Regions from separate parts of the Pseudochelatococcus lubricantis genome, predicted to be linked through region 1. Evidence: riboswitches for the same ligand, from Rfam matches in the RefSeq annotation. Region 1 holds a riboswitch; each other region holds the start of a gene.
What was found. Region 1 has a riboswitch for cobalamin ahead of ACFFJ7_RS09050 (TonB-dependent receptor plug domain-containing protein). Riboswitches for the same ligand answer to the same signal wherever they lie in the genome.
Positions count from the first base shown of each region.

Region 2: it holds a riboswitch for cobalamin, as region 1 does, so the genes downstream of both, ACFFJ7_RS18560 (DUF1852 domain-containing protein) here and ACFFJ7_RS09050 (TonB-dependent receptor plug domain-containing protein) in region 1, are expected to answer to the same signal.
Region 3: it holds a riboswitch for cobalamin, as region 1 does, so the genes downstream of both, ACFFJ7_RS11065 (CbtB domain-containing protein) here and ACFFJ7_RS09050 (TonB-dependent receptor plug domain-containing protein) in region 1, are expected to answer to the same signal.
Region 4: it holds a riboswitch for cobalamin, as region 1 does, so the genes downstream of both, metE (5-methyltetrahydropteroyltriglutamate--homocysteine S-methyltransferase) here and ACFFJ7_RS09050 (TonB-dependent receptor plug domain-containing protein) in region 1, are expected to answer to the same signal.

Region 1 is NZ_JBHLXC010000002.1:1,371,187-1,378,360, forward strand. It holds gene ACFFJ7_RS09045 (DNA translocase FtsK) at 1-1,192, opposite strand, end outside; cobalamin riboswitch at 1,541-1,729, shown strand; gene ACFFJ7_RS09050 (TonB-dependent receptor plug domain-containing protein) at 1,863-3,818, shown strand; gene ACFFJ7_RS09055 (ABC transporter substrate-binding protein) at 3,878-4,744, shown strand; gene ACFFJ7_RS09060 (FecCD family ABC transporter permease) at 4,741-5,745, shown strand; gene ACFFJ7_RS09065 (ABC transporter ATP-binding protein) at 5,748-6,503, shown strand; gene ACFFJ7_RS09070 (metal ABC transporter solute-binding protein, Zn/Mn family) at 6,690-7,174, shown strand, end outside.
Region 2 is NZ_JBHLXC010000015.1:115,276-122,449, reverse strand. It holds gene ACFFJ7_RS18590 (amidohydrolase) at 1-229, opposite strand, end outside; gene ACFFJ7_RS18585 (DUF1127 domain-containing protein) at 375-611, opposite strand; gene ACFFJ7_RS18580 (LysR family transcriptional regulator) at 709-1,587, shown strand; gene ACFFJ7_RS18575 (AAA family ATPase) at 1,849-3,003, shown strand; partial or broken gene ACFFJ7_RS18570 (flavin reductase family protein) at 3,093-3,194, opposite strand; gene ACFFJ7_RS18565 (methionine synthase) at 3,381-4,409, opposite strand; gene ACFFJ7_RS18560 (DUF1852 domain-containing protein) at 4,437-5,420, opposite strand; cobalamin riboswitch at 5,675-5,890, opposite strand; gene ACFFJ7_RS18555 (LysR family transcriptional regulator) at 6,422-7,174, opposite strand, start outside.
Region 3 is NZ_JBHLXC010000006.1:39,503-46,676, reverse strand. It holds gene galE (UDP-glucose 4-epimerase GalE) at 1-660, shown strand, start outside; gene ACFFJ7_RS11070 (CbtA family protein) at 1,168-1,896, opposite strand; gene ACFFJ7_RS11065 (CbtB domain-containing protein) at 1,914-2,123, opposite strand; cobalamin riboswitch at 2,155-2,299, opposite strand; gene ACFFJ7_RS11060 (histidine phosphatase family protein) at 2,363-2,929, shown strand; gene ACFFJ7_RS11055 (TM2 domain-containing protein) at 3,146-3,451, shown strand; gene ACFFJ7_RS11050 (DUF1576 domain-containing protein) at 3,509-4,840, shown strand; gene ACFFJ7_RS11045 (FAD-binding oxidoreductase) at 5,128-6,576, shown strand; gene ACFFJ7_RS11040 (alpha-keto acid decarboxylase family protein) at 6,706-7,174, opposite strand, start outside.
Region 4 is NZ_JBHLXC010000024.1:104,364-111,537, reverse strand. It holds gene ACFFJ7_RS19710 (manganese efflux pump MntP) at 1-504, shown strand, start outside; gene ACFFJ7_RS19705 (hypothetical protein) at 637-1,044, opposite strand; gene ACFFJ7_RS19700 (DUF2948 family protein) at 1,355-1,867, shown strand; gene hisD (histidinol dehydrogenase) at 1,851-3,143, shown strand; gene ACFFJ7_RS19690 (UPF0262 family protein) at 3,199-3,687, shown strand; gene ACFFJ7_RS19685 (arsenate reductase ArsC) at 3,689-4,135, shown strand; cobalamin riboswitch at 4,190-4,437, shown strand; gene metE (5-methyltetrahydropteroyltriglutamate--homocysteine S-methyltransferase) at 4,552-6,924, shown strand; gene ACFFJ7_RS19675 (aminotransferase class IV) at 6,925-7,174, opposite strand, start outside.

The DNA of each region.
Region 1 (7,174 bases):
CCGCCGCCAGGCTGTCCGCCGTCATCTCGCCAGCCATCATGCCGTCCGTCGCGACGCGCTGGCGCGCGGCCAGCTCGCGGTCCGTGCTGCGGGTGAAGCGCACATTCGGCGGCAACTGGAACGGCTTGCGCCATGCCGGAGTGCCGTCGGCCGAAACTGCGCCTTCGGGAGCGCCCAGAGGGGCGTCGAAAGACGGCGGCGCAGCAATCGGCTCCGGCGGTTGCGGAAGAACGGCGGCGGGAACGGGCGCCGCCGGCATGTGGACGCGCGACGGGCGCCCGCGCGTGGGTGCGAAGGCGGCGATTTCGGGCGGAATGTCCCCTGCCGCCTCGATGCTCCCGTCGCCGGTAAATGCGGGCGCGGCCTGTGGATAGCCTTGCGGAAAGTTCTGCGCGGGTGCCTGGTGCACAGCCTGCGGCTGGTGCGTGGCGTACGACTCGGCAAAGTCGTAATCGTCGCCGAACACGGGCTCCCGCGCCGGGTGCGCTGCCAGCCCTTCGGCGGGCTCGCGCCCGTCACGCAGCGGGTCGGGCTTGCGGAAGCGACGTGCGAGTGCCGTGCGCAGCGTCATCAGGCCATGGATGACGGCGCCCAGCGAGACGATCCCCCAGCCCGGCTCGTCGCGGCCGTCGTCATCCGCGGCCGGCATATCGTAAGGAGACTCGGGGGACGGAGAGCGCGCGGCTTGCGCGAGGCCGAAGCCAGAGGCCGCAGAAAGCGCGAGAATGGCGGTAGCGGCATAGAAGAGCCCGACGATCACGCCGCCGATGCCGCCCGTGCCGGCCAGGCCGTGGCCGCCGAACAGCAGCGCATCGCCGACCACACCGCCAAGTCCGGACGGCAGCGGCCAGCGGGCGGTTTCCGGCAGCGCGCTCGCGACCGCCGAGGCAGCGCCCGTTCCCACCAGCCAAAGGCCGATGCGCAGCGCCGGACGCGGCAGCGGCCGCCGCCCCACGAGCCGGATGGCCCAGACCGCGCACGGCAGCAGCAGCGCGACGGAGCCGAGGCCGAATATCTGCATGATGAGATCGGCGAAGATGGCCCCCGGCATGCCCAGCATGTTGGCGACCCGCCCGTCCGTGGCGTGGGTCAGGCTCGGGTCCTCAACCGACCACGTCATCAGCGCCAGAACCGATGCACCGATGAACGCGAGCAGGAAAAGGCCGGCCAGTTCGACAGCACGCTGCACCATGAAGCGGCGCAACGCATCGGAAATATCCTCAGCGTGGGACGAGGTCCTTCGGATGGTTCGCATGTTTCGGGCAGAACTCGCAAATTGGCTTGATTCGAGCCAAGTGTAGTCCCCAGGCGGTTAAACCGGGATTAACTCTGGCGCGACGATTAACGTTAAGCCGGCGAAGCGCGATGCGAGCGAGGCGACGGTTGCGTCGCTCCTATGGCGAATGCGATCTATTTTTCGAATCATATGTCATTTTCTCCAGATATATGTCATATATGACGATATCATGCCTGTCACCGCCAGGAGAAAGGTTCCGGTGTTGACAATTGCGGCGGGTTTTTGACAGCGGTGCGTGCAAAGTGTAGCTTCATCGTGACGGTTCCTTCCGAGGATGAAAAGGGAACGCAGTGAGCGCGATGCGTGATACTGCGGCTGCCCCCGCAACTGTGAGCGGCAGGCTTGCGCCACGAGGCCACTGGATTTCGGTCCGGGAAGGCGGTGCAGGCGTCAACCGCGAGCCAGGAGACCTGCCGTCGGACGTGGTCACAGCGGACCATCGGTCGGGGTGTGCCGGTGCGGGCTTGCCGTTCTCGTCTTCGGGCGGGCGGGTGTGTCTTGTCGCGGTGACGTGCCACCTGACGTGCGCTGCCTCCGGGCCGGCGTTGCCCGAAGAGGTTCTGTCTTGTTCCCTCCCCTCCGCCTGTCGACGGCGCATGCGCTGCGCGTCGCTTTTCTGTTTTCCGTTCCGCCGGCGCTGGCGGCGCTCGCCATGCAGGCCGACCCGGTGCACGCCCGGCAGGCGGATGCAATGATGCTTGACGAGATCACGGTGACCGCGACCGCCGTACCGACGCCGGTGGCGCAGGTCGGCTCGGCGGTGACGGTCATCACGGAGCAGGAGATAGCCCGCGACCAGCGGCGCACGCTCGCGGACGCGCTCGCCACGGTTCCCGGCCTGAACATGGTGCAGACCGGTGGTCCCGGTGGGCAGGCATCCGTTTTCCTGCGCGGCACCAACGCCAACCACGTGAAGGTGCTGGTCGACGGCGTGCCGGTCAATGATCCGTCGACGCCGAATGGCGTGTTCGATTTCAGCCATCTGGCGACAGCCGACGTCGCGCGCATCGAGGTGCTGCGCGGCCCGCAGAGCGGCCTGTACGGCGCGGATGCACTCGGGGGGGTGATCAGCATCACGACGAAGGCCGGCAAGGGGCCGCCAAAGGCGGCGCTCATGCTCGAAGGCGGTTCGGCAGGCACCTTCAACCAGAGCGCGAGCCTGTCCGGCGGCGGCGAGCGGTTCGACTATTTCTTCTCCGCCGCTCACCTGCGGACGGAGGCGACGCCGGTGACGCCGCCGGAACTGGTGCCACCCGGCCAGCGCATCAACGACGACTTTTATGACAACTGGAGTTTCGCCACGCGGCTCGGCTTCGCGGTCACCGACAATTTTCGCCTGTCCGTCGTCGGCCGCTACAGCGACGCGCTGCTGAAGAACACGACCGACGGAGGTTGGCCCGGCGCTCCGAACGCCGCCCGCAGCGAACAGCGCAACCAACGCTTCGTAACCCGTGCGGAGGGCGTGTGGTCGCTGTGGGACGGGCGCATCACCAACACCTTTGGCATCGGCTACGCCAACGAGGACCGCGAGAGCACGGAGCCCGCGACCGCGTTCGGCCCCGGCAGCGTGACGGAGTATCTCGGCGAGCGGACGATCTACGACTGGCGCGCGGATGTCGTCGTCGCGCCCGATCACAAGCTCATCCTTGGGCTCCAGCACGAACGCGAACGCTTCGACGACGCCAGCCTTACGGCGTCTGCCGGCAACAGCGCGGGATTCATCGAATGGCAGGGGAAGATTTTCGACCGCCTTGCCTTCGCCGCCAACATTCGCCACGACGACAACGACGATTTCGGTGCCCACACCACCTGGCGCATCGCCCCCACCTTCACGCTGCCGGTGCTGGAAACGCGCTTGAAGGCGAGCGTCGGCACGGGGTTCAAGGCCCCTACCCTGAGCCAGCGCTTCATGGATTCGCGCCCGCTCTACAACTTCTACGGCAATCCGGATCTGCGGCCGGAGGAAAGCACCGGCTACGATATCGGCTTCGAGCAACCGCTTGCCGGAGAGCGCGTGCTGATCGGCGCCACGTATTTCCACAACGATATCGACAATCTCATCAACACCAACACGGATTTCACGTCCTACGAGAACGTGGGCAAGGCGACGACGCGGGGCGTGGAAGCCTTCGCGGCGGTGGCGCTGACGCCGGCGGTCGACCTGCGCGCGGACTATACTTTCACCCTCGCGCGTGATGACGTTGCGCGGCAGGAGCTGCTGCGCCGCCCCCGGCACAAGGCGAGCTTCACCGCGCGCTGGCAGGCGACGGAGAAGCTGGGGCTTTCCGCGACCGCGCTTTATGTTGGTGCGTGGGTGGACGGCAACCGCGATTTCTCCATCCCGCGCCTGCGCACGTCGGGATATGCGACCGTCAACGTCGCCGTCGACTACAAGGCCGCCGACAGCACGGTGCTGTTCGCGCGCGTCGACAACCTGTTCGACCGCCGCTATGAAAACCCGGTCGGCTTCCTGCGGCCGGGGCTCGGCGTCTATGCCGGCCTGCGCTTCACGCCGCCGTGACGCGGCGAGCGTCCCGACGGCAGGAGCCTTGGCGGCAACACGATGGGCAACGGCAATCCATGAAGGATCGGCGAACGCGAAAGAGTGCGGCGGGTGCGGCCTGCGGCCTCGCGGGTCTGCTGCTGTCCGTCTTTTGCTACGCTCCCGGTGCCCGCGCCGCCCGTTTCGTGTCCATCAATATGTGCGCGGATGAATTGCTGCTGCGGCTCGCCGATCCTGCCGACATCGCTTCGCTCAGTTATCTCTCGCGAGATGCGCGCAACAGTACGATAGCGACGCAGGCCGCCGCGTTTCCCGTCAACCGCGGGCGGGCGGAGGAGGTGATGGCGCTCGCTCCCGATCTTGTGTTCGCGAGCGCGTTCTCGGCGCCGGCGACGCTCTCCATGCTGCGCCGCCTCGGCGTTCCGCTCGCGGTGCTCGATGTGCCGACGACGTTCGAGGCGATCGCCGCCCAGGTGCGCGGCGTGGCCAGTCGCATCGGCCGGCCAGAGGCCGCCGAGCGGGAGGTGCACCTCATGAACGGGCGGCTCGCCGGCCTCCGGCGGGAATTGCCCCTGCCCCCGGCCACGGCGCTCGTCCTGCAGGCGAACAACATCGCCGTCGGCGCGGGAACGCTGATCGACAGCGTGCTCGCGGAAGCAGGCCTCGTCAATCTCGCCGCGCAGGCCGGCATTGTCGGCTATGGGCGGATGCCGCTGGAGGCGATCCTGATCCGCCCGCCCGATATCCTCATCGTCGATACCGACAACGAGGGCGCCCCCGCGCTCGCCACGCAGGCGCCGCGCCATCCCGCGCTTGTGGCGCTTGCCCGGCGCGGCGCGATGCGGACCGTCGACATGCCGTCGCGGCTGTGGACCTGCGCCGGCCCTGGCACCGTGGAGGCCGTGGCCTATCTGCGCCGCGCGCTGCAGGGGAAAACGCCATGAGCACCCTGCGGCCGCTCACTCACCGGCAGACCGTCGCGGCGCTGGCGATGGTCGCGGCGCTGCTGACGGCGCTATCGACGGCGGTCGGCGAGACGCGGCTCGACGTTTTCGCGGCCGCGGCCGACTTCGTCCACGGCCGGGACAGCCTTGCGTCGCTGATCCTCGTCGAACTGCGTCTGCCGCGCGCGCTGCTCGGTGCCGCCACCGGCTTCGGCCTCGGGCTCGCCGGCGCTGCCATGCAGGGGCTGTTGCGCAATCCTCTTGCGGAACCGGGCGTGATGGGCATCTCGGGCGCGGCGGCGCTGGGGGCGGTGGTCATGTTCTATGCCGGGCTCACCGGCGTTTTCGTCTTCGCCCTGCCGCTCGGCGGCATGGCGGGCGCGGCGGCGGCCAGCGTCATCCTGTTCGCGCTCGCCGGCCGGGGACTGGGCACGATGGCGCTGGTGCTGGCGGGCGTCGCCATCAACAGCCTCGCGGGCGCGCTGACGTCGCTGGCGCTCAACCTGTCGCCCAACCCCTACGCGGCGCTTGAGATCGTGTTCTGGCTGATGGGATCGCTCGCCGACCGCAGCCTTGCCGATATCGCCCTCGTGCTCGTGCCGGCAGCGCCCGGGTGGTGGCTGCTGCTGACCGCCGGCCGGGCTCTCGATGCGCTGAGCCTCGGGGAGGACGTGGCGCAAAGTCTTGGCTTCAACCTGCGATGGCTGCGCATCCGGCTCATCCTCGGCACGGCGCTCGCGGTGGGCAGCGCGGTGGCGGTGACGGGCATGATCGGCTTCGTCGGCCTCGTGGCACCGCATCTGGCGCGCCCCCTCGCCGGCCGTGAACCCGGCCGCGTGCTGCCGGCGGCGGGCTTCGTCGGCGCCATCCTGACGCTCGGCGCGGACATTCTGCTGCGCCTGCTGCCCACACAGCCGGAACTCAATCTCGGCGTGGTCACGGCCCTTGTCGGCGCGCCCTTCCTGTTCCTGCTCCTGCGGCGCCTGCGGGGAGAGGCCTGACGATGATCGTGACCGGACATCTCCGATTGTCGCTCAAGGGTGTGCCCGTCCTGCGGGGCATCGATCTCTCGCTGCCGCGCGGCCAGCTGGTCGGCCTGATCGGCTGCAACGGCGCGGGAAAATCGACGCTGCTGCGCGTGCTCGCCGGGCTTGTCCCGGCCGACGAAGGCACGGTGCTGGTCGACGGGCAGCCGGTCGGCACCATCGACCCGAAGGAGCGCGCGCGGCTGATCGCCTACCTGCCGCAGACAGGGCCGGCGCACTGGAACCTCTCCGTCGAGGCGCTGGTGCGTCTCGGCCGCCTGCCCCACTTCGCCGATCCCCGCCGTGACGGCGATGCCGTCGCGCGCGCGCTCGATGCCACCGCCACGGCGCATCTGCGTGGACGCGACGTCGACACGCTTTCCGGCGGGGAGCGCATGCGTGTGCTGCTAGCGCGGGCGCTGGCGGTCGAGGCGCCCGTCCTGCTCGCGGACGAGCCCATCGCCGCGCTCGACCCTCGCCAGCAACTGCTCGTGCTTGGCCTGCTGCGCCGCATGGCGGAGGCGGGCGGGCTGATCGTCGCCGTGCTGCACGATCTCTCGCTCGCAAGCCGGTTCTGCGACCGTCTCGTGCTGCTGAACCGGGGCGCCATCCTTGCCGACGGCCCTTGCGGCGCGGTGTTGACGGACGCCAACATTGCCGCCGCCTACGGGGTGAGCGCGGTCCGCGTGGATCATGCGGGCGAACGGTTCATCCTGCCGTGGCGGCCCATATGAGCCGGGTTTTGCGTACGAACGGCAGGCCCTGTATAGTGAGTGATATAACATATCGTTTCTCACGCCGCCGCATGGCGATTTTCACGTTTCATGCGGTTGCCCCAAAGGTTCTCCGAAAATCCCGGGGCTCTCCGAGAGTTCCTTGGGTTCTCTGAGGGTTCCCGGGATTTTCCAAGAGGTTGTCACATGCTGAACAGGCGTCTCCTGCTCGCGCTTACGGCGGGGCTTTCTCTGGCGGCCGTCGCCGCTTCCATCCCCGCCCATGCGGCCGGGGAGCGGGTGAAAGCGGTCGCGAGTTTTTCCATCCTCGGCGATCTCGTCCGGGAAGTCGGCGGTGACCGGGTCGAGGTCGCCACGCTTGTCGGCGCCAACGGCGACGCGCACGTCTACGAGCCCACGCCTGCGGACGCCCGCAAGCTGGGCGAGGCGCAACTTCTGTTCGAGAACGGCCTGGCCTTCGAGAGCTGGCTGCCGCGCCTCATCAGGGCTTCGGGTTTCGCGGGCACCCGCGTCGTGGTTTCGGAAGGCATCACGCCGCGTGCCTTCCGGGGCGAGGACGATGGCCACGATCATGCGGACGGCCACGGCGGCGGACATGCGGATCATCGCCACGGCATGGAGGATCCCCATGCGTGGCAGAATGTCGCCAACGCCGTCATTTATGTGAAGAA
Region 2 (7,174 bases), on a different contig from region 1:
GCTCCGGATTGTTCCAGACCTCGCGCGAGATTCTCAGGATGGCGTCACGGACGGCCTCGACGGCATCCTGGGCATTGCGCGCCGAAGCCGGGACATCGCCTGCGGCTGCGTGTTCCTGCGCGAAAGAGCGTGACGCGCCGCCAGTTCCGATCGCCGCCAGCGCCACGGTTCCGAGCATCAGGCTGCGCCGGGAAACTCCCTGAATGCGATCGTCCGTTATTCCGGTCATCTCAACCTCCACGTCAATTCAGGGATCTGCGGGCGATGCGATGATCAGACTCCATCGACGGCGTCGCATCATACACCATCAGGCGGGAATAGGGATTCAATGCGTGCGCCGGCTGGATGATAAGGCGACGGCAACGCCCGTCCGTTCACGCATGCCAGATCGGCTTGCCGGCCTCCTTCCGGGCAGCGTCGCGGGTCCAGCCGGCATCGGCGAGCACGCTGTCGGGCTGCGTCAGCAGGTCCCGGCGCAGCATATGCCGGTGCGCGAGCCGCGAGTACCACCGGCTCAGCAGTGTCGTTGCGACCCGCTGCTTGAGTTCGCCCACCGCCGGCGGGTCCACCGACCGCAATCCCCGAAGGGGAAAATCAATGACATTCGACATGACAAGCACCTCTGTTCCTGGTGCGATTGAATAGCAGTCATCTGTCCCCGCAAAAATTGAGTTGTTCTCCCCTGTCCGTGAGCATATGGAACAGATCATGCGCCGACTGCCGCCTCTTTCCGCCCTGCCCGCCTTCGAGGCCACGGCCCGTCTGGGCTCCGTCACCGCTGCCGCGGCGGAGCTCGGACGGACGCACAGCGCCGTCAGCAAGCAGATCAGCCATCTTGCGGAGGATCTGGGCGGCGGGCTGTTCGAGAAAGCCGGCAACGGCCTGAAGCTGACGCCGCGAGGCGAGCGGCTGCGCAAGGCCGTGACGCCGATGCTCGACGAACTCGCGGCCATCGCGCAGGCACTGCGGGCGGAACTGGACGACCGCCACATCGACATCGTCACCAGCGCGACCTTCGCGACGCGGTGGCTGATCCCGCGATTGCCGCGTTTCTATGCCGGACATCCCGAGGTCGAGATCGGGCTGCGCATGTCGGGACGGGAGAAGGTCCCGGATCACGAGATCGACGTCGTGCTGAGTTACGACCGGCTCCGAAGCCCGTCACCGGATTTTCAGAGCTTTTCGCTGGGCAATACAGCCTACGGCCCGGTCTGCGCACCGGATTATCCGCTGCGCAAGATCGGTGAGGAATGGATTGCCCCTGTGCGCCTGCTGCAGGCAGGCGTGCCGCAGAGCTGGCGCGAATGGATGCTGCGTGCTGGCGAGACCCTCCACGCGGAGCACGATGTCGAATATGCACACCACTTCCTGGCGCTTGAGGCGGCAGCGGCGGGCCTGGGCGTTGCGCTGGCCGAACGCCGTCTCGTCGAGCAGGATCTTGCCACCCGCCGTCTGATCGCACCTCTCGGTTTTGTTTCCGTGGAAGGCGGTCTACAAGCGGCTGTCATGCCGCGGGCGCGCAGCCGCAAGGCCATTACGGCACTGCTGGAATGGTTGGCGGAAGAGGCCCGGGATGGCGCGGCATAAGTCCGCTCATTACGCGCGCTCTTCAGGCAGCCGATCCGTCATGTTCCATCTACAAGTACCAACACTGACGTTGCAGTCCGAAACCGGCATTCCCGACCCCAATCCGCTCTCCGGATAGCTCTGATCGCGTCCCGGAGCGGAAGATGAACCTGCAAGCATCGGCCACTCGATCAAGCAAGGTGATATCGGTCTCACTCTACAGTTGAAATGGTGATATTTGACCGATCCTGGGACAGATCATAGCCGAGATGGAGGCGTCAATTGATCACGACATTGGCCGTATCGGGCTACCGCTCGTTGCGCGACCTCGTGGTTCCGCTGGGCAGCCTGACGGTCGTTACCGGCGCGAATGGCACCGGGAAGACCACTCTCTACCGCGCGCTTCATCTGTTGGCCGAGACGGCGCAGGGGCGGCTCGTGGGGAGACTGGCTTCAGAGGGTGGGCTGCGCTCGACACTTTGGGCGGGACCGGAGGCGATAAGCCGAAGCGTACGTGCGGGTATCAATCCCGTTCAGGGAACGGTACGCAAGGGACCAGTCTCCCTCAAGCTCGGCTTCGGTGGCGAGGACTTCGGCTACGCGATAGACTTGGGAATGCCCAGTCCCGAGAATCCGTTCCCGCTCGACCCCGCGATCAAGATCGAGGCGATGTGGACGGGAGAGACGCTTCGCCCCGTAGCGGTGTTCGCCGAGCGCCGTGGGGCACTCGTTCGGCTGCGGACCGCCCACAGCCACGTGTGGCGCGAGATTACGCATGACCTGTCGCCATTCGACTCGATGGTGACTCACTGCGCCGATCCGGCGGACGGGGCCGAGCTGCTTGCCATGCGAGAGCGCATGCGGGACTGGCGCTTCTACGATGCCCTGCGCACCGATCCCGCGGCGCCTGCGCGCCGTCGCCAGGTCATGACCTATACCCCGGTGCTGGCGGGCGATGGGGCAGACCTGGCTGCTGCGATTGCAACCATTAGAGCGATCGGCGACCGCGATGCGCTGGATGCGGCGATCGAGCACGCGTTTCCGGGCTCCAGCCTCGCCACCGAGGCTGACGACCATTACGGTGGCGTACTTTTGCACCAGCCGGGTCTCCTGCGACCACTTGGGGCTGCCGAACTTTCGGACGGGACGCTGCGCTTCCTTTTGCTCGTTGCAGCGCTTCTGTCGCCACGTCCGCCCGAGCTGATGGTTCTGAACGAACCGGAGGCGAGCCTCCACCCCTCGCTGATGCCCGCGCTGGCACGCCTTGTCGTGGCGGCATCCCGTGTTGGTCAGATCGTCCTCGTCAGCCACAGCGATGCGCTGATCCGCGCCATCGGACATGAGGGGGAGGTGAGCGAAATTCGCTTGGAGAAGAGTTTCGGGGAGACCCACGCGCCCCACCTGGATGCACCGAGCTGGGTCTGGCCCAAACGGTGACAAAATGATCGCCCGATGGTGTCACCTTTCGGTCGTATCGATTAGCCGTTGAGATAGCGGCGCATGCAGTAAAGCAGCGTTGCCTTTTCGTCGTTCTCAAACGCCGGAAAACTCGAACTTGCACGATTGATACAGACGAGAAGTGTAGCCGGCATGTCGCTGACGCTGCAGACGGCCGAGGCGGTAAAGCCGTAGCCGCGTGCGGCCACCGTCATATTGCATGCGCACGAACCAATGTCCGCGCGCCGGGTCCTTTCGAGCGCGCAATGCCCGATACTAGAATCTGTCCTGTTTACATTGAAACAGGACAGATTCTAGATTCCTTGTTCGGAGCGAATTCTCATCGATCAGATGATTCCATCTGATCGGAACGCGCACTAGGCTGAGAGTTCCTTCCGGACGATTTCAGCGCCCGCACTCAAGGCCTTGAGTTTTCCTGTCGCCACTTTCCGAGATAGCGGGGCCATGCCGCAGTTCGTGCAGGGATAGAGCTTGTCGGCATCCACAAACCGAAGTGCTTTACGCAGGGTCTCAGCGACTTCTTCAGGTGTTTCAACATTATTGGTGGCCACGTCGATGGCCCCGACCATCACCTTCTTGCCGCGAATGAGCTCAATCAGATCCATCGGAACGTGAGAATTGTGACATTCCAGCGAGATAAGGTCGATGTTGGATTGTTGCAGCTTGGGGAAAGACTCTTCATACTGCCGCCATTCCGACCCCAGAGTATTTTTCCAATCCGTGTTGGCCTTGATGCCGTAGCCGTAGCAAATGTGCACGGCGGTCTCACAGTTGAGCCCTTCAATAGCCCTTTCGAGGGTGGCAACGCCCCAGTCATTCACGTCGTCGAAGAAAACGTTGAATGCGGGCTCGTCAAACTGGATGATATCGACACCAGCCGCTTCCAGTTCCCTGGCCTCCTCATTGAGGATTTTGGCAAATTCCCAGGCCAGCTTCTCACGGCTCTTATAGTGGGCGTCATAAAGCGTATCGATCATGGTCATGGGGCCTGGCAGCGCCCATTTGATCGGTTGCGTGGTCTGCCGACGCAGAAACTTGGCGTCCTCCACAAAAACCGGCTTTGGCCGTGACACGGCGCCAACGACGGTGGGTACGCTCGCATCGTAGCGGTTGCGAATTCTGACGGTCTCGCGCTTTTCGAAATCAACGCCATCGAGATGCTCGATAAACGTCGTGACGAAGTGCTGGCGCGTCTGTTCGCCATCGCTGACGATATCGATGCCGGCCTGCTGCTGATCGGCGAGGGACAAGCGCAAGGCATCCTGTTTGCCCTCGACCAGTTCATCGTCCTGCAACTTCCAGGGCGACCAGAGTTTTTCGGGTTGGGCAAGCCAGGACGGCTTGGGCAGACTGCCAGCGGTCGATGTGGGAAGGAGTGTTTTCATGATTGGCGACCCTATATTCCGTGTCGATCAGGCGGCGTAGTTGGCAGACCATTGATCGAGAACGGTCTTGTACGGCTTGATGAAGTGTTCTTCGGTGAACTTGCCCTGCTCCACGGCCAGCCGATTGCGTTCGTCTCGATCATAGACGATGCGGGTCAGTGAATAGTCCTGGTGCTTCAGATTTGGCCGGTAGCATGCTCCTGCGACAGCGTTCGCATTGTAGATTTCGGGGCGGTAAATTCTCTGAAACGTCTCCATCGTGCTGATGGTGCCGATCAGCTCCAGATTGGTGTAGTCGCCAAGCAGGTCGCCGATAAAATAGAAAGCCAAGGGTGCAACGCTACCCGACGGCATGAAATAACGAACCTGCATCCCCATCTTTTCGAAGTACTTATCGGTCGACGAGCACTCGTTCTGCCGGTATTCGGCGCCCATAATGGGGTGATGATTTTCAGTCCGGTGATATGTCTTGCTGGTCGAAGCACTTATGCAGATGACGGGCGGCTTGCTGAAATGCGACTTGTACGTCTCCGAACCCAGGAAATTCTTGAACAGGTTTCCATGCAGATCGCCAAAGTCAACAGGAATGCTGAATTTGAGCTGGTCTTTGTTGTGCGCTGGCAGCACCACGCTGAAGTCGTAGTCCCGCACATAGGACGAGAAGTTATTCCCGACAATACCGTCAATGCGTTCACCGGACTTTCGATCAACAATGGTCGTTTTGAGTATCTCAATCAGAGGGAAGGCGTCGCCGGCGGCCTCACCAACGATACTCATCTCGACGGAAATGATTTCAAGTTCGACGGAATAGCGATCGCTTTGGGGGTTATCCCAATGCGCCAGAGCATTAAAGCGATTGTCGATCATCCTCAGGGCGTTACGCAGGTTCTCCTGCCGGTTCTCGCCTCTGGCCAGGTTGGCAAAGTTGGTCGTTATGCGCGTGTTGTCCGAGGGGCGATAGTCCTCGTTAAACGGAACGCTCTTAATTGCAAATTTGAAGTCGTTAGTCATCGTGTTCTGGCGTCCCAATTACCGGTCCGGTTGTCTCGGTCTTTCGTCTTGGCATTGACCCAAACAACCAATGCGTGCCCTTCGCCGACGCACTTGTTGTGCCGACAAGCGGCAGGTGACACGCCAGGGATGGCGACTGGAATTGCGTTTGAGACATGAAGTGCCCCAGTGAGTTGGGGGCATGGGTCAGCGGACACATAGCAAGGCCGCAATGGTGCTGCCTCCGCTACGGCACACCGGGACACCCCGCCCGTGGACGTTATTTCGCCAAGGCAGGTCTCCTGGCTCACGGGTCGTTGCTTCTGTCCGTCTTCCCGGGTTTTACCCCAGTGACATGCTGGACATCAGCTCACCGCTTACAGTTGCGGGGGCAGCGCCGGCTTTTCCGAAATGACACGGAGCACCGACTTCCCTCTTAGCCCCGGCGCGTTGCAGGCAACGACCGGGGAACCTAGGCACGCACACAATCCTGCAATCGCCACACAAAGTCAATAGCATATAAAGATGTCTTTATATATCCTGATCGCGCGACAAATTTTACGACATTCGCCGTTCGTGACCGTTTTCTCGTGATGCCTCGTCGTCGTCTTTACGCCATCTGGTGATCTGAGCGGGGTCGCGCCTCAGCCTGTCGATTTCACGACTGAAAAAATTCGCAGTGTAAATCGCCGCTCAGTACGGTTCGATGAGAGATGGCCGGACGCCGGCAAGCGTCCGTCCTTGCTCCAGCGTCTGCGCTCTTTGGCCGAAATGCCAAGGAGTTCATCGACATGCTTGGCATGCATCCTCGATCTCTCTCGACCGATCCGATGTGAATAGGGCCTTGAGCGCGCCGTAAGGGGGACGTGCGGTCAGCGGCCGCATTTTCTCCATTGACCGGATGAAAAGCCGACGCGCAAGCCGCAATCGATCCGGGATAGAGCGCACCGGATCGTCAGGGAAAGCATTCGATCGTACAGCAGCGAACATCCGCTCTCCATCCTTTTTCGTCGCGCCGATGGTCAAGCAACTTCGCACATTTTCTGCTCATCGATGGTTTCTGCGCCGGTCATGCTGATGCGCACCTGCTGTCTCAACCACGCGTTTGCCGGGTCGTTATCGGTGTGGCTGGCCCAGACCATGTTCACGGGCGGCAGCGTCAGCGGAACCGGCACCGGGCTGACTTCGAGCCCAAGCAGGGAGCCGTAGCGGTCGGCAATGCGCCGCGGCACCGTGGCGATCACCGGGCTCACCTGTGCTGCCGCAAGCACCGACATGAACCCGGATGCGGCCGTCACCACGTTCAGCTCGACGCCTGCGATCTCCAGCGCCTCCTTGATGCAGCCCTGCAGGCTCTCGCTCTGGGAAATCACAGCGTGATCGGCCGAAAGATAGGTCTCCAGCGCAACGGGATGATGGAGCGGGAGCAGCGCCGGATTGTAACAGCAGGCGAGATCGACGTCGTAGAGCGTCTCGAACAGGCGCCGGCTCGTCCTCGAATAGGTGCATCCGATGGCGAGGTCGATGCTGCCGTCGTCCATCGGCGGGTCGATCGAGTCGTAAGGAAAGATCCGCGCCAGCACGCTGATGCCCGGCGCCAGCCGCCGCAGGCGGGCTGTTAGATCCGGGATCAGCAGCAATTCGACTTCCGGGGTCATGGCGATCCGGAAGGTCCGCTCTTCCGTCGCGGGATCGAAGACGTCCCCGCCCGTCAGCGCCAGTTGCGCCTGCCTCAGCGCCTGCCGCACCGGAACAGCGAGGCTGAGCGCCCTGGC
Region 3 (7,174 bases), on a different contig from region 1:
CTCGCACATGCCGAACCGGGCTGGCGGATCGCCCTGCTACGGTACTTCAACCCGATAGGCGCCCACGAAAGCGGCCTGATCGGCGAGGATCCTCGTGGTGTGCCCGGCAATCTGCTCCCCTACATCGCGCAGGTGGCCGTTGGAAACCGGAATGAGCTGAACGTATTCGGCACCGACTATCCGACCCGGGACGGCACCGGCGTGCGCGACTATATCCACGTCATGGATCTGGCAGAAGGGCATGTTGCCGCGCTGGAGCATCTCGCGACGACGGGCCGTTTCATCGCCGCGAATCTGGGCACGGGGTATGGCCTCAGCGTGCTGGAAGTCGTGCATGCTTTCGAGCGCGCGAGCAACAGGCACATTCCGCTTCGCTTCGTGGCGCGGCGGCAAGGGGACGTCGCTGAATGCTACGCCGATCCCGCTTTCGCCAACCGCCTGCTGGGCTGGAAGGCCGAGCGCGACATCGACAGGATGTGCGCGGATGCATGGCGCTGGCAGAGCCTCAACCCTCTAGGCTACGCCAGCGAAACCGCCGGCGCCATGTCATCGCCGCTGTCATCCCCACACCTGCGGCCGCGAGCCCGCCGAACGCCATCAGTGTCGGCGGGTGCACGGTCATCTGCGCCCACCGCGGGCGGATCACATCCGCAGTGTTGAAGGTATCGGCGCTGTAGGAGCATACCTCAAGGGCGCCGGCAAGCAGCAGGTCTCGATCGACCCGCTCGCCCAGGGCGCGAGTCGCGGCATCCATGTCGGGCATGGCCCGCATGCGGACCAGAAGATCCTTGGCCGCGGCGAGATAGGCGTGCGAGCATTCGTTGAACGGGCTCTCCTCGTCGGCGACGCTGCCCGGCGCCAGCCCCCACAGGCAGAACGCATGCTGGATCCGGGCGTAGTTCAGCACGCGCCAGAACGTCTCGTCGGCCAGCGGCTTGCGTGCCGCCCGGGCGACGATAGCGCGACGATGGGCATCGAGGATGGCCATCTCGCCATGGGAAATGCCAGCGATGGCGATTCCATCGGTCGGCCCGGCGGTCCTGCGGTGCGCCAGCGCGGGCGGGGCGGCAGCGAGGAGCGGAAGCCACGCAGCCAGAAGCGCCACAGCCAGACGGCGACACGGCCGGAGCCGCCGCGCCGCCATGCGGTTTGCAGCGGCGCCGGCTTTCATCCGCTGCGGCTCGCTGCGGACGTCTGCCGGCTGGACAGAAGGCCAAAGGCGACACCCAGCGTCGTCCACAGCACCACCTGCAGGCCGATGGTGGCGACGCGGAAATCCCACAGCACGGCGGGCGCGAATTCGGCCGGCACCTCGTTGATGGTCGGCATGACGAACATCGCCAGGGCCATGGCCACCACATAAACGCCGCCGCCGATGAGCGCGGCGTTCCACGTGCCGTACTGCGCCACGAGGCGGCGGCCGATGGCGAGAGCAGCGAGAGCGGCGACGACCGACAGCAGGATGAGTGTGAAGTAGAGCCCGGTGCGGATGTCGATGGTGTCCGGGCTGCCCACGGCCGGCGGGTTTGCCGGATATTTGATCTGGGGAACCAGCACGAGGGAGATGAAGCCGGCAACGGCGAGGAAGGCCGCCGTGCCGCGCGGACCGATCCGTCCGAGCCTGCCCTGCGCATAGGCGAAGGCCAGCCCGAAAATGCCGCCGAGCGCGGCGCCGAACACCGCAAGCGCCGTCAACAGGCCGAGTGTGCTTTGCACCAGCCGGCTGACGACCTCCGGCTCGTCGCCGGACGCTCCGCCGGCGGCGGCGGCCGCGCTCTCCTCAATGGCGATGGCCGCGTCCACCGGCGGCTCGCCGACGAGATACGCGAAAACGAAACCAAGCACACCCGCCAGAAGACCGACGAGCATGCCCCGCACCAGCAGGGTTCTGACCATGATGTCGACTCCGGGCGTCAGTGGCAGGGAAAGCCGAGGAGGTGTCGGCCGTCATGCACAAACTCGTGGATGAACTCGCCCTGGAACAGCGCCACCGCGCCCTGCTCCGCGCCGATGAAATAGATGGCCAGCAGCGACAGCAGGCCGGCAAAGACCGCCCAGGGCAGAATTTCGCTGACGGGAATCACCGCCGGTTTGGCGGACGGAAAATGTGTAAAATCGGTCATCGTAGCTCCTCTGGGATGGCGCGTCCCGATCGGGTTCAGATCATGCCGGAACGGGGTCTGACTTCCGGTCGCGCAATACGCGCGGCCGGTCACAGTGGCGCGACCATGCCGGATTTCCACCGACTTCCCGTTCCCAGCGATACCGGATAATGACCTTCCCTCATGCTCAAGTCAACGAAACCCGCGCCCGCCTGATGTATATGAAACCGGGCGGTGCGCCTGCCTCGGAATGCCGGACCATGACCACACGCCTCACCCTGCTCTGCCACGCCGCCACAGCCGCGACACGCGCTGGCCGTTTCCCCATGGACGAGGAGCTGGAAACGGCAGCGGAAACCCTTGCAGCAACACTCGCCGGGCGCCTGCCGCGCGCCGATCGTGCGCTGTCCGGCCAGGAGCGGCGCACCAGGCAGACCGCGGCCGCGCTCGGGCTCGACGCCGAGGCGATTGCCGGGCTCGACGACTGCGACTTCGGGCTCTGGCGCGGCCGCAGCATCGCCGGGATCGCGGCCGAGACACCGGCGGCGGTGGCCGCCTGGCTCGGCGATCCGGACGACGCCCCCCACGGCGGCGAATCGGTCTCGGCCCTGATCCGCCGTGTCGGCGCGTGGCTGGATGCGGCCTGCACGGGGGGGAGTGTCATCGCCGTCACCCATCCGGCAGTGGCCCGCGCGGCGGCGCTGCATGCACTCGGCGCGCCGGCCGCCTGCTTCTGGCGGCTCGACGCCGGGCCGTTGTCGGTCACCGACCTGCGGCACGACGGCCGCCGATGGACGCTGCGGGCGTTACCGCTCGCGCTTCTCTGAAGCGAAGCGATAGACCATTGCTACGTTTCAGCGAAACGTAGAAATGGTCGAGAGGCTGACCGACGTTTGAAAAGCACGCGCCACGATGCCGGGGAAAGCCGCTGCATTCAACAGCGTTTTAACGCTCGTCCGGCGACGTTTCTCGGGTAGAAGGTCCCTCGGGGAGCGCCCGCCATGCTATTGTGCGGACGATTCCATATGGTTCAGGAATATCTCATGTCACTCAGCCCGCAAGACCGCCTCGTCGTTGAAATGCAAGTTCAAAACGAGGGGCCGAACCTCATCGTCGCCTACCTGCTGTGGTTCTTCCTCGGCTTGCTATCCGCGCACAGGTTTTACCTCGGCCGCCCAAAAAGCGCGATCCTGCAGATCGTCCTGAATATTTGCATCATCGGGTTGTTGTGGACGCTCTTCGACGTTTTTCTGATAAGCGGCATGGCAAGGGAGAAGCGGGAGCAGTTGCGCCAGAAATACACCCGGCAGGCTGCGGCGCATGGCGGGAGCCTGACCGCATCGCAGTAGATCGGACGTCAGGCCGGCGTGGAGGGGATCGTGACAGCATTCCAGGGGCAACCGATCATGAATGCGAGGCAAACAGGCGGCGACATGGAGCCGGGGTCGCAAACCGATGCCGCGCTCCGGCTTTCGGACGGCCAGATGCTCGCCATTGTCCGTGCCTACGCGCTCGCCTTCATCCTGTTCGGCTTTGCCGTATCGGGGCCTGCCGAGATATTTGATGGTCTCATCAGGATCGTGACGGCGCGGGATACGTTGATCACCGATTATATCGGCGTGGGCGGCATGGGGGCGGCGTTCGTCAACGCGGGCCTGCTGACGCTGCTCGTGAGTTTCGTCTACCGGCTTTGTGACGCGAACATCGGCGGCGCGTCCGTCGCCTGCCTGTTTCTGGTGCTCGGCTTCGCGCTCTTCGGCAAGAACCTGCTGAACGTCTGGCTCGTCGTCGCGGGAGTTTATCTTTATGCGAGGTTCAGGAAAGAACCTTTCTCGAAGCATATCAACACCGCGTTCTTCGGCGCGGCGTTGGCCCCCGTCTTTTCCGAGATCGTTTTCAGCTCGTCCCTTTCGCTGACAGCAAGTATTCCGCTCGGCATCGCAACCTCCCTGCTGATGGGCTTCGTCCTGCCGGCCGTTGCAGCGCAGCTTTTCAATGCTCATATGGGCTTTTCGCTCTATAATGTCGGCTTTGTGGCGGGCGTCATCGGCACGGTGGTCGTGGCAGTGTACAAGTCATACGGCTTCGTCCCCGAGCCAGTCATGATCTGGACAACGGGCAACAACCGCATCCTGGGCGCTTTCCTCGCGCTCGTCTTCGCCTCGATGATCGCCTTCGGATACTTTATCGACAGGCAATCCTTCGGGAAGCTCGGCGCCCTGCTCAGGCTTTCCGGCCAGTCGCCGACCGATTTCATCGCCCGCGTCGGCATCGGGCCGACGTTCGTCAATATGGGCATGACCGGCCTGATGTCCGCGGCGTATATCGTGCTCGTCGGCGGCGCTCTGAACGGCCCGACCATCGCGGCGATTTTCTGTATCGTCGGCTTTTCCGCCTTCGGAAAGCACTGCCTGAACATCTGGCCGATCATGGCCGGCGTTTTCCTGGCGTCGATCGCCAAGCCGTGGAACGCGAACGACCCGTCGATCCTGCTCGCGGCATTGTTCGGCACCACGCTCGCGCCGATTGCCGGCCGGTATGGCTGGCGCTGGGGTATCGTCGCGGGTTTCCTTCACTCGTCGACGGCGCTGACGGTGGGCGTCCTTCACGGCGGGCTGAACCTCTACAACAACGGTTTCGCCGCGGGCATTGTCGCTGCGGTACTGGTGCCGGTCATCACGGCCCTCCGCTCGCGCGATCCGGCCGAAAGCGCGGGCGCCGATCGCCGACCGCCCTGACACGCCCCCTCCGTTGCTGTTACAGGCGCTTGCCTTCTCTCGCACAGCGTTTGCAACGACAATAATAGAAATATACACCCATAATTTATTATATTAAGAAATTTTATATTTTTAAATAATTTTTATGTATTGATAAAAATTTTTCCATAAATAACTTACCATTTCTAGTGAACATCTGTATGGTAAACATCGATTGCGGGTAAGAAGAAAAATCTTTATTCCCCCGCAGAAGAATGAGCCAGCCATTCGGCCGGGACTGCGCCGGGGCTGGAGCCGGGAGCGGGTATATGACTGATCTGATCGAACAGCTTGCCGCCATCGTCGGCGCGCAGCAGGTTCTCACCGGGGCGGATGTGGCGCGTTGGTCCACCGACTGGACCGGCAAGTACAAGGGTGAGCCGCTTGTCGTGGTGCGCCCGGGCAGCCGTGAGGAGGTGGCGGCGGTGCTGCGGGTTGCCAGCGCGCGCAACCTGCCGGTGGTGCCGGTTTCGGGAAACACGGGCACCGTCGGCGGCGCCATGGGCAAGGGCGCCATCGTTCTCACCTTGGAGCGCATGAACCGCATCCGCGAGATTCGCGCCGGGGCCCGCGTGGCGGTGGTCGAAGCCGGCGTCGTCATCGACGCGCTGAACGCGGCGGCCGAAGAGCACGGGCTGATGTTTCCGCTGTCTTTCGGCGCCAGCGGCTCGGCCATGATAGGCGGGGTTCTCTCCACCAACGCGGGCGGCGCGAATGTCGTGCGCTACGGCAATACGCGCGATCTGTGCCTGGGGATCGAGGTCGTGCTGGCGGACGGCCGCATCATGGATCTGATGCAGGCGCTGCACAAGAACAACTCGGGCTTCGACCTGCGCCATCTGATGATCGGCGCCGAAGGGCAACTGGGCATCATCACCGCTGCCGTGGTAAAGCTCTACCCCTGCCCGGTCGACCATGTTACGGCCATGGTCGCGATGCCTTCGCTGGACCGCGCGCCCGACCTCCTGAACGCGATCCAGAGCGCGTCGGCGGGGGCGGTCGTGGCCTTCGAGTTCATGCCGCGCGCCTTCATCGAAGGGCATTTCGCCGTGCGTCCGGACGCGCGCGAGCCGTTCGACGCGCCGCATCCGGTGAACTTGCTGATAGAGCTGGCCGCAACGAAAACCGGCGTTCTGGGCGAGGCGCTGGAAGAGGTTCTGGCCGGCTGGCTGGAGGCCGGAGACGTGACCGATGCCGTCATCGCCCGGAACGAGACGCAACGCCGGGAGATGTGGGCGCGGCGCGAGGCAGCGGCAGAGATCGCCTACCGCAGGCGTCCCGTGGTGGATACCGATATCGCGGTGCCCCTCGATCGGGTTTCGCACTACCTGCGCGAGATCGAACTGCGCCTGCGTGCCATAGATCCGGATTGCGAGGTCCTGTCGGTGGCGCATCTGGGCGACGGCAATATCCATTACACCTGCTATCCCTCCCGGGAGCAGGAGGAGCTTGTCGCCGCCCTGCGGACCGAGATCGACGATCTGGCGCTGGAGATGAACGGCACCTTCTCGGCCGAGCATGGCGTGGGCCTGTCGAAACTGGCGCCGATGGCGCGCTACAAGGATCCGGTGGCGCTCGACGTGATGCGTGCCATCAAGGCAGCGCTAGACCCGAAGGGCATCCTCAATCCCGGCAAAACCTTGCCCGGCAGCGAAACGGAGGCGGCGGGACAAGCCCCCTCACCAGCCGACTCCGCGAGGTTTTGTGAGGGGTTCTAGAATCTGTCCTGTTTACGTTGAAACAGGACAGATTCTCGATTCCTTATTTTGAGCGAATTCTGATCGATCAGATGATTCCATCTGATCGGAACGCGCTCTAAAGGCCGCGCCAGCCAGGGCCGCTCCGGGTCACGCCCGCTGCGGCCCGCGCGGGCCGTAGTCGAACTCCGCCGTGGCGGGACCGAACTTCTTCAGAGTGTCCGGCGCGTCGAACGGATCGAGATGCAGCTCGATGAACGACAGTTTCCCGCTGGCGGCCGCCTGCTGCAGGACCGTCTCAAGCTCCTGCTCCGTGCCGGCCTGCGCGACGAAGAAATCGCCCTCCGGTGCGAAAACCCCGGGCAGTTCGGTGTAGCGCCAGTTCGCGACGTCGTTATAGGCGTCCTTCATGCCCAATATGAAGCGTTCGATCGTATAGCCCCGGTTGTTGAGCAGGAAGATGATCGGCTTCAGCCGCAGACGCAGAATGGTGGAGAGTTCCTGGACCGTGAGCTGGAACGAGCCGTCGCCGATGAACAGCAGGTGGCGCCGTTTTTCGTCCGCCAGCGCCGTCCCGAGCACGGCCGGCAGCGTGTAGCCGATCGATCCCCAGATGTTG
Region 4 (7,174 bases), on a different contig from region 1:
GCCTCTGTTGGCAAGGGGGCGTCATCGCATCGGCCTAGTTTCGGCAATGCGATCAGGACCGGCGCGATTTTCGGCGTGGTCGAGGCGCTCACCCCCCTGATCGGTTGGGCGGCGGGCGTCGCCGCCAGCCAGTACATAGCGGCTGTCGACCATTGGATCGCCTTTGCCCTGCTGGCGGCTGTCGGCCTTCACATGATCTTTCAGGCGTCGACGCGCAAAGAGGAGGCGGCGCCTGCTTCTCACTCGCTCTGGGCAATCGTCGTCACTGCAGTTGGCACGTCGCTTGATGCGATGGCGGTAGGTGTTTCGTTGGCCTTCCTCAATGTGAACATCCTCGCCATCGCTGTCGCCATCGGCTTCGCGACCATGGTGATGAGTTCGATTGGAATGCTCGCAGGCCGCTTTCTCGGACAGCGTTTCGGCCGCATTGCCGAGGCAGCGGGCGGCTGTGCTCTGTTCGGTCTCGGGGCGATGATCCTCTTCGATCACTTGACGAAGGGCTGATCCCTGCACACAGCCATGCTCTTCGTCCGACAGTCCGAATAACCGGACCGGGCTGCGATGGCGGATATCTCCGTTCAGCCCGGCCACGGTTCTGGCAGTCCGTGTTGTCGCCTCGCGCCTCAGGCCGCTGCGTTATTGCACCACGCCGCGCTTGACGCCGAAGCCCGGTATGTCGCAGCGGCAGGGCGTGCCCGAGCGCAGGGGGCCGGACGGGCAGGCGCCGCGGGATGTCACGCACACGCCGCCGCGCTGCGGGCGCTGGCCCCATCCCGGAGGCGGAGGCGGCGGCGGTCCGGGGCGCCAGCCGGGCGGCGGCGGGCGTTGGCCCCATCCGGGCGGCGGCGGGGGCGGCGGACGGCGGTCCCAGTCGCGGTCGCGATTCCGGTCATAGCCGCGCGGCGGCGGCGGCCCATCGTCCCATCGGAACTCCCCGCGGTCGCGCGGTCCGTCGTCGCGGTAATATTGGGCCTCGGCCGCCCCTGCAAACAGCAGGGGGGCAGCGACGATGGCAAAGCTCAACAGTGCCGAACTACGTTTCAATTGATCCCCCTATTGGCGTCCCGCCCGGACTACGTGCATCCGTGCCAGCCGATTCACCAGTTTACATACCATTTCCGCCGTGAAAGTTCCGCCCGCATTATGACCTTTCCGGGGCGAAGACCTCGCTTCGCCTGGGGATTACCCTTCGCCGGCGCAGCGCGGTCTCTGGCGGAAGGCAGGAACGGAAGCCCCGCGCCGTTGCCGGATTGCGGCACGTGAGCGCTCATCGGCTGTCATGATCGTTTGCGTGCTTGCCTGCGGCTGTCGTCACCGATAAATCGTAGAAGATTAGGGGTATGGATACGGGACGATGGGCGAGAACGACATGGCCGGCGAGGCGGATGGCGACCGGCTGCTGCGGTTGCTGGCGCTGGACGAAAATGACCTCGACGTCATCTCCGCGCATCTGCAGGATGCGCACGTCAGGCGTGCGGACCTGCACTTCCTGCCCCACGAGCACCGTTTCGTGCTGGCGCTGCAGCGTTTCGACTGGGAGCGGCCCGAAGACGCGCCGCCGCGCCGCCGCCTGGCGGCGCTGCACTTCGACCAAGTGCGCGCCGTGCGTCACCGCAACCTGGAACACACCGCGCCCGATTCGCTGTTCAACCTGCTGGCCATCCACTTCATCGAAGGCGAAAAGCCGTCCGGTGCCGTCGTCCTCGAATTCTCCGGTGGCGCCGCCATTCGGCTTGATGTCGAATGCATAGAGGCGCAAATGAAGGACCTTGGCCCGATGTGGGAGGTGGCTGGCCGTCCCGCCCACACGGAAGGCGAGGGCAGCGGCCGCGAGCATGACGGAGGATCGGATGCCGGTAAGACTTGACGCGCGCGACGAGGGGTTCGAAGTCGCCTTCCGGGCGCTTCTCGCGGCCAAGCGCGAGGTTGCCGAGGATGTCGACGCCGTTGTCCGCGATATCATCGCCGATGTGGCGGCGCGCGGCGACCGGGCCGTGATCGACTATACGGCCCGTTTCGACGGGCTTGCGCTCGATCCGGCGCGCCTGCGCGTCAGCGAGGACGAGATCGACGCCGCGCTCGCCGATTCCCCGCGCGAGGCACTGGCGGCGCTGGAAGTGGCGCGTGCGCGGATAGAAACATATCACCGGCGTCAGAAACCGGCGGACGAGCGCTTCACCGACGAGGCGGGCGTGACGGCGGGCTGGCGCTGGACGGCCATCGAATCGGTCGGGCTCTATGTGCCGGGCGGCACCGCGAGCTACCCTTCGTCCGTGCTGATGAACGCCGTGCCGGCGCAGGTGGCCGGCGTGCCGCGCATCGTCATGGCGGTGCCGATGCCGGGCGGCGCCGTCAACCCGTTGGTGCTGGCGGCGGCGCGCATCGCGGGCGTCGACGAGATCTATCGTGTCGGCGGCGCGCAGGCTGTGGCGGCGCTGGCGCACGGCACGCAGACGATCGCGCCCGTCGCCAAGATCGTTGGGCCCGGCAATGCCTTTGTCGCGGCGGCGAAGCGGCGCGTGTTCGGCCTCGTCGGCATCGACATGATCGCCGGCCCGTCCGAGGTGCTGATTCTCGCGGACAGGAACGCCAATCCCGAATGGGTGGCGGCGGACCTGCTGGCGCAGGCGGAGCACGACACGGCCGCGCAGTCCATCCTCATCACCGACAGCGCGGCACTGGCGGACGCGGTCGCTGCCGCCGTCGAGGGCCATCTCGTGACGCTGCCGCGCGAAAAGATCGCCCGCCAGAGCTGGGAGGATTACGGCGCGATCGTTCTGGTGCCGTCGCTCGGCGAGGCTATCGGCCTCGTCGACCGCATCGCGCCGGAGCATCTCGAAATCGTCGCGGACGACGCCGAGGCGCTGGCCGGGGCAGTACGCAACGCGGGTGCAATCTTCCTCGGGCAGTATACGCCGGAGGCCGTCGGCGACTATGTGGGCGGCCCCAACCACGTGCTGCCCACGGCCCGTTCCGCCCGCTTCGCGTCGGGGCTTGGTGTGCTCGATTTCCTCAAGCGCACCTCCATCCTGCATTGCACGGCGGATGCCCTGCGGGCCGTCGGGCCGGCGGCGATCGCACTGGGCGAGACGGAGGGCCTGCAGGCGCATGCGCGTTCCGTCAGCATCCGCCTCAATCTTTGACAACACGAAATGATGCGGGGCGGGATGGGGCACTCACAAACCGAAAGGTCAAGTCGTGACAAGCGCCGGTGATGACAAGCGCTGCCGTCTCGTGTCCGTGACGCTGGACGAGGCCTCGCTCGGGCGGGGCAATCCCGATCAGGAGCACGAGCGCGCCGTCGCCATCTGGGATATTCTTGAAGAAAACCATTTTACCGTCGCCGGCCACGAGGGTGGTCCGTATGCGCTCCGCATCGCGCTGGTCGACCGCAAGCTGGCGCTGGAGATACGCGAGGCGGAAGGCGCGCATGTCGTTTCGCATTTCCTGTCGCTGACGCCGTTCCGGCGCGTGATCAAGGACTACGAGCTTATCTGCGAAAGCTATTACGCCGCCATTCGCACGGCCACGCCGTCGCAGATCGAGGCCATCGACATGGGGCGGCGCGGCATGCACGACGAGGCGTCGGAGCTGCTGCGCGAACGGCTGGCGGGCAAGCTCGACGTCGATTTCGACACGGCACGCCGGCTGTTCACGCTGCTGTTCGCCTTGCACTGGAAGGGCTGACATGGCCGACGGAACGGCGGGGCGTCGCATCCAGTCCGTGCTGTTCATGTGCGCCCTGAACGCGGTGCGTTCGCCCATGGCGGAGGGCATCGCCCGCCACTATTTCGGGCGCTCGCTTTACGTCGCCTCGGCCGGCGTGCGGCCGGACGAGATCGACCCCTTCACTGTCGCTGTCATGGACGAGATCGGCATCGACCTTGCCGGCCACCGCCCCCAGTCGCTGGAGGAGCTGGAGGATACCGGCTTCGATCTCATCGTCACCCTTTCCCCCGAGGCGCATCACCGGGCGATGGAACTGACCCGAACCATGGCCGCCGCGGTGGAGTATTGGCCGACCTTCGATCCCACCGCCGTGCAGGGATCGCGCGACCAGCGCCTCGATGCCTACCGTTCCGTGCGCGACGGGCTCCGGAAACGTATCGTCGAGCGCTTCAGCAGCCAGAAGTAAAACAATGATATAAACATATCTTTATATATATGCTTGACCGCCGATCCCGATCTGTCATAGTGCGACGGTCGTGGTTCTTCGCCCTGCCGTCGGCGGCGGCGAAGCCAAGAGGGAATCCGGTGCAGGGCGTGGCCGCGGGAGCGGCCGCGATCCGATTCCGGAGCTGCACCCCGCAACTGTCGGCGGCGAGCGCCCGTCCAATTCGTGTCACTGATGGTGGCATTCTTGCCACATCCATCGGGAAGGCCGGACGGGTGCGCTGACCCGCGAGCCAGGAGACCTGCCACGATGCATGAACGTCCTCGGGCGGGGTCCCCGGTGGTCGCCTGTCGTGGCGCGTCCCCGGAGTGGACCCGGGGCGGCGTCCGCGTGCGTCCGCTCGGCCTTTTGCCCCCCATTTCAAGGGGTTATAGCCGATGTCTTTGTCTCATACGTCTTCGTCTCCCAATCCGCCTTCTGTGCCCACCGCCACCCTCGGCGTGCCGCGCATAGGCCCCCGCCGCGAGCTGAAGACGGCGCTCGAAGCCTTCTGGTCCGGCAAGATCGGGCAGGAAGCCCTGCTCGAAACCGCCGCCGGCCTGCGCGTCGCCAACTGGGCGCGCCAGCACGCGGCCGGCATCGCGCACATTCCGTCGAACGATTTTTCCCTTTACGACCAGGTTCTTGACACCGCCGTCGCCGTCGGCGCCATTCCCGCCGCCTATGGCTGGAAGGGCGGTCCGGTGTCGCTGGAAACCTACTTCGCGCTCGCCCGCGGCACCGAGGGCGACGTCGAAGCCTGCGCCGTTCACGGCCATGCGCATGGTTCGACATCCGGCTTGCCGGCTCTGGAAATGACGAAATGGTTCGACACCAACTACCACTATCTCGTCCCGGAGTTTTCGCGCGGCCAGGAGTTCGCGCTCGCCTCTACCAAGATCATCGACGAGTTTCGCGAGGCAGCGGCACTCGGATACCGCACGCGCCCGGTGCTGATCGGCCCGGTCACCTTCCTGAAGCTCGGCAAGAGCCGCGATGAAGCCTTTGATACGCTTTCGCTTTTGCCTGGCCTGCTGCCCGTCTACACGGAAATCCTGCGCCGCCTCGCCGCCCACGGCGCCGACTGGGTGCAGATCGACGAGCCAGTGCTCTCGCTCGATCTCGACGACGCGACCCGCGCCGCCATCGCCTCCGCCTATGGCATGTTCGCCCGCGCCGTGTCGGGCCTGAAGATCCAGCTCACCAGCTATTTCGGCGCGCTTGGGGACAACCGCGCGACGGCGCTGTCGCTGCCGGTCGCCGGCCTGCATCTCGATCTCGCCCGGGCGCCCGGGCAGCTCGATGCCTTGCTGGCGGAGGCGCCGGCGGGGCTGGTGCTGTCGCTCGGCGTGATCGATGGCCGTAACGTCTGGCGCGCCAACCTGCCGGCGATCCTCGACCGCATCGAGCCCGTCGCGGCAAGGCGGGGCACCGATCATCTCATCGTTTCGGCCTCCTGCTCGCTGCTGCACGTGCCGTACGACCTCACGCTTGAAACCGGCCTCGACGCGGAACTGAAGGGCTGGCTGGCTTTCGCCGCCCAGAAGCTCGACGAGTTGTCGATCCTGGGCCGTGCGCTGGCGCAGGGGCGCGATGCCGTGAAGGATGAGCTTGCCGCCTCCGCCGCTGCCGCGCGGACGCGCGCCGCGTCGGCGCGCATCCACAACCCGGCGGTCGCCACCCGCCTCGCAGCGGTGAAGCCGGAGGACACACGCCGCGCCCACCCGTTCAGCGAAAGGCGCGAGGCGCAGCGGGAGGCGCTCAATCTGCCGCGCTTCCCCACGACCACCATCGGCTCCTTCCCGCAGACGAGCGAGGTGCGCAAGGCGCGCGCCGCCCACACGCGCGGCGAACTGGACGGCGCGGGCTATGACGCCTTCCTGCGCAAGGAAACGGCGGCCACCGTCCGCTGGCAGGACGAGATCGGCCTCGACGTGCTCGTGCACGGCGAGTTCGAGCGCAACGACATGGTGCAGTATTTCGGCGAGCTGCTCGACGGCTACGCCTTCACCCGCAATGGCTGGGTGCAGAGCTACGGCTCGCGCTGCGTGCGTCCGCCCGTCATTTTCGGCGATGTCTCGCGCCCACAGCCGATGTCGGTGGAGTGGATCGCCTACGCCCAGTCGCTGACCGACAAGCCTGTGAAGGGCATGCTGACCGGCCCTGTCACCATGCTGCAATGGTCCTTCGTGCGCGACGACATCCTGCGTGCCGACGTCTGCCGCCAGATCGCGCTGGCGCTGCGCGACGAGGTGGCGGACCTGGAGGCCGCCGGAATCCGCGTTATCCAGATCGACGAGCCGGCGATTCGCGAGGGACTGCCGTTGCGCAAGGCGGACTGGAAGCATTACCTCGACTGGGCGGTGGAGAGCTTCCGGCTCACGTCGTCCGGCGTGCGGGACGAAACGCAGATCCATACGCACATGTGCTACTCGGAGTTCAACGACATCATCGACGCCATCGGGGCCATGGATGCCGACGTGATCTCCATCGAGACCTCGCGCTCGAAGATGGAACTGCTCGACGCCTTTATAACCTACCGCTATCCCAACGAAATCGGGCCGGGCGTCTATGACATCCACTCGCCGCGCGTGCCGTCCGTCGCGGAGATGGTGGAACTGCTGGAGAAGGCCTGCCAGCGTCTTGCCGCCGACCAGATCTGGGTCAACCCGGATTGCGGCCTGAAGACTCGCAAGTGGGAGGAGGTGCGCCCGGCGCTCGTCAACCTCGTCGCGGCCGCGCGCATCCTGCGCGAAGAAGCGGCGGGCTGATCAGCCGAACAGCGCCCTGGCGAGTCTCGATGCACCGGGGCCGCTGGCGGGCAGATCCTTGCCCGCCAACGCCTTCACGGCGCGGATGCCGAGGCTGCTGGTCAGCACGATCTCGTCCGCGTTCAGCAGATCGTCGACGGTCAGGGAGGCCTCACGCCCCCCGGTTTCCAGAATGCGCGCGCGCGTGATGCCGGGCAGCGCGCCTTCCGCCACCGGCGGCGTGAGCCAAACGCCGCCGATCAGCGCGAAC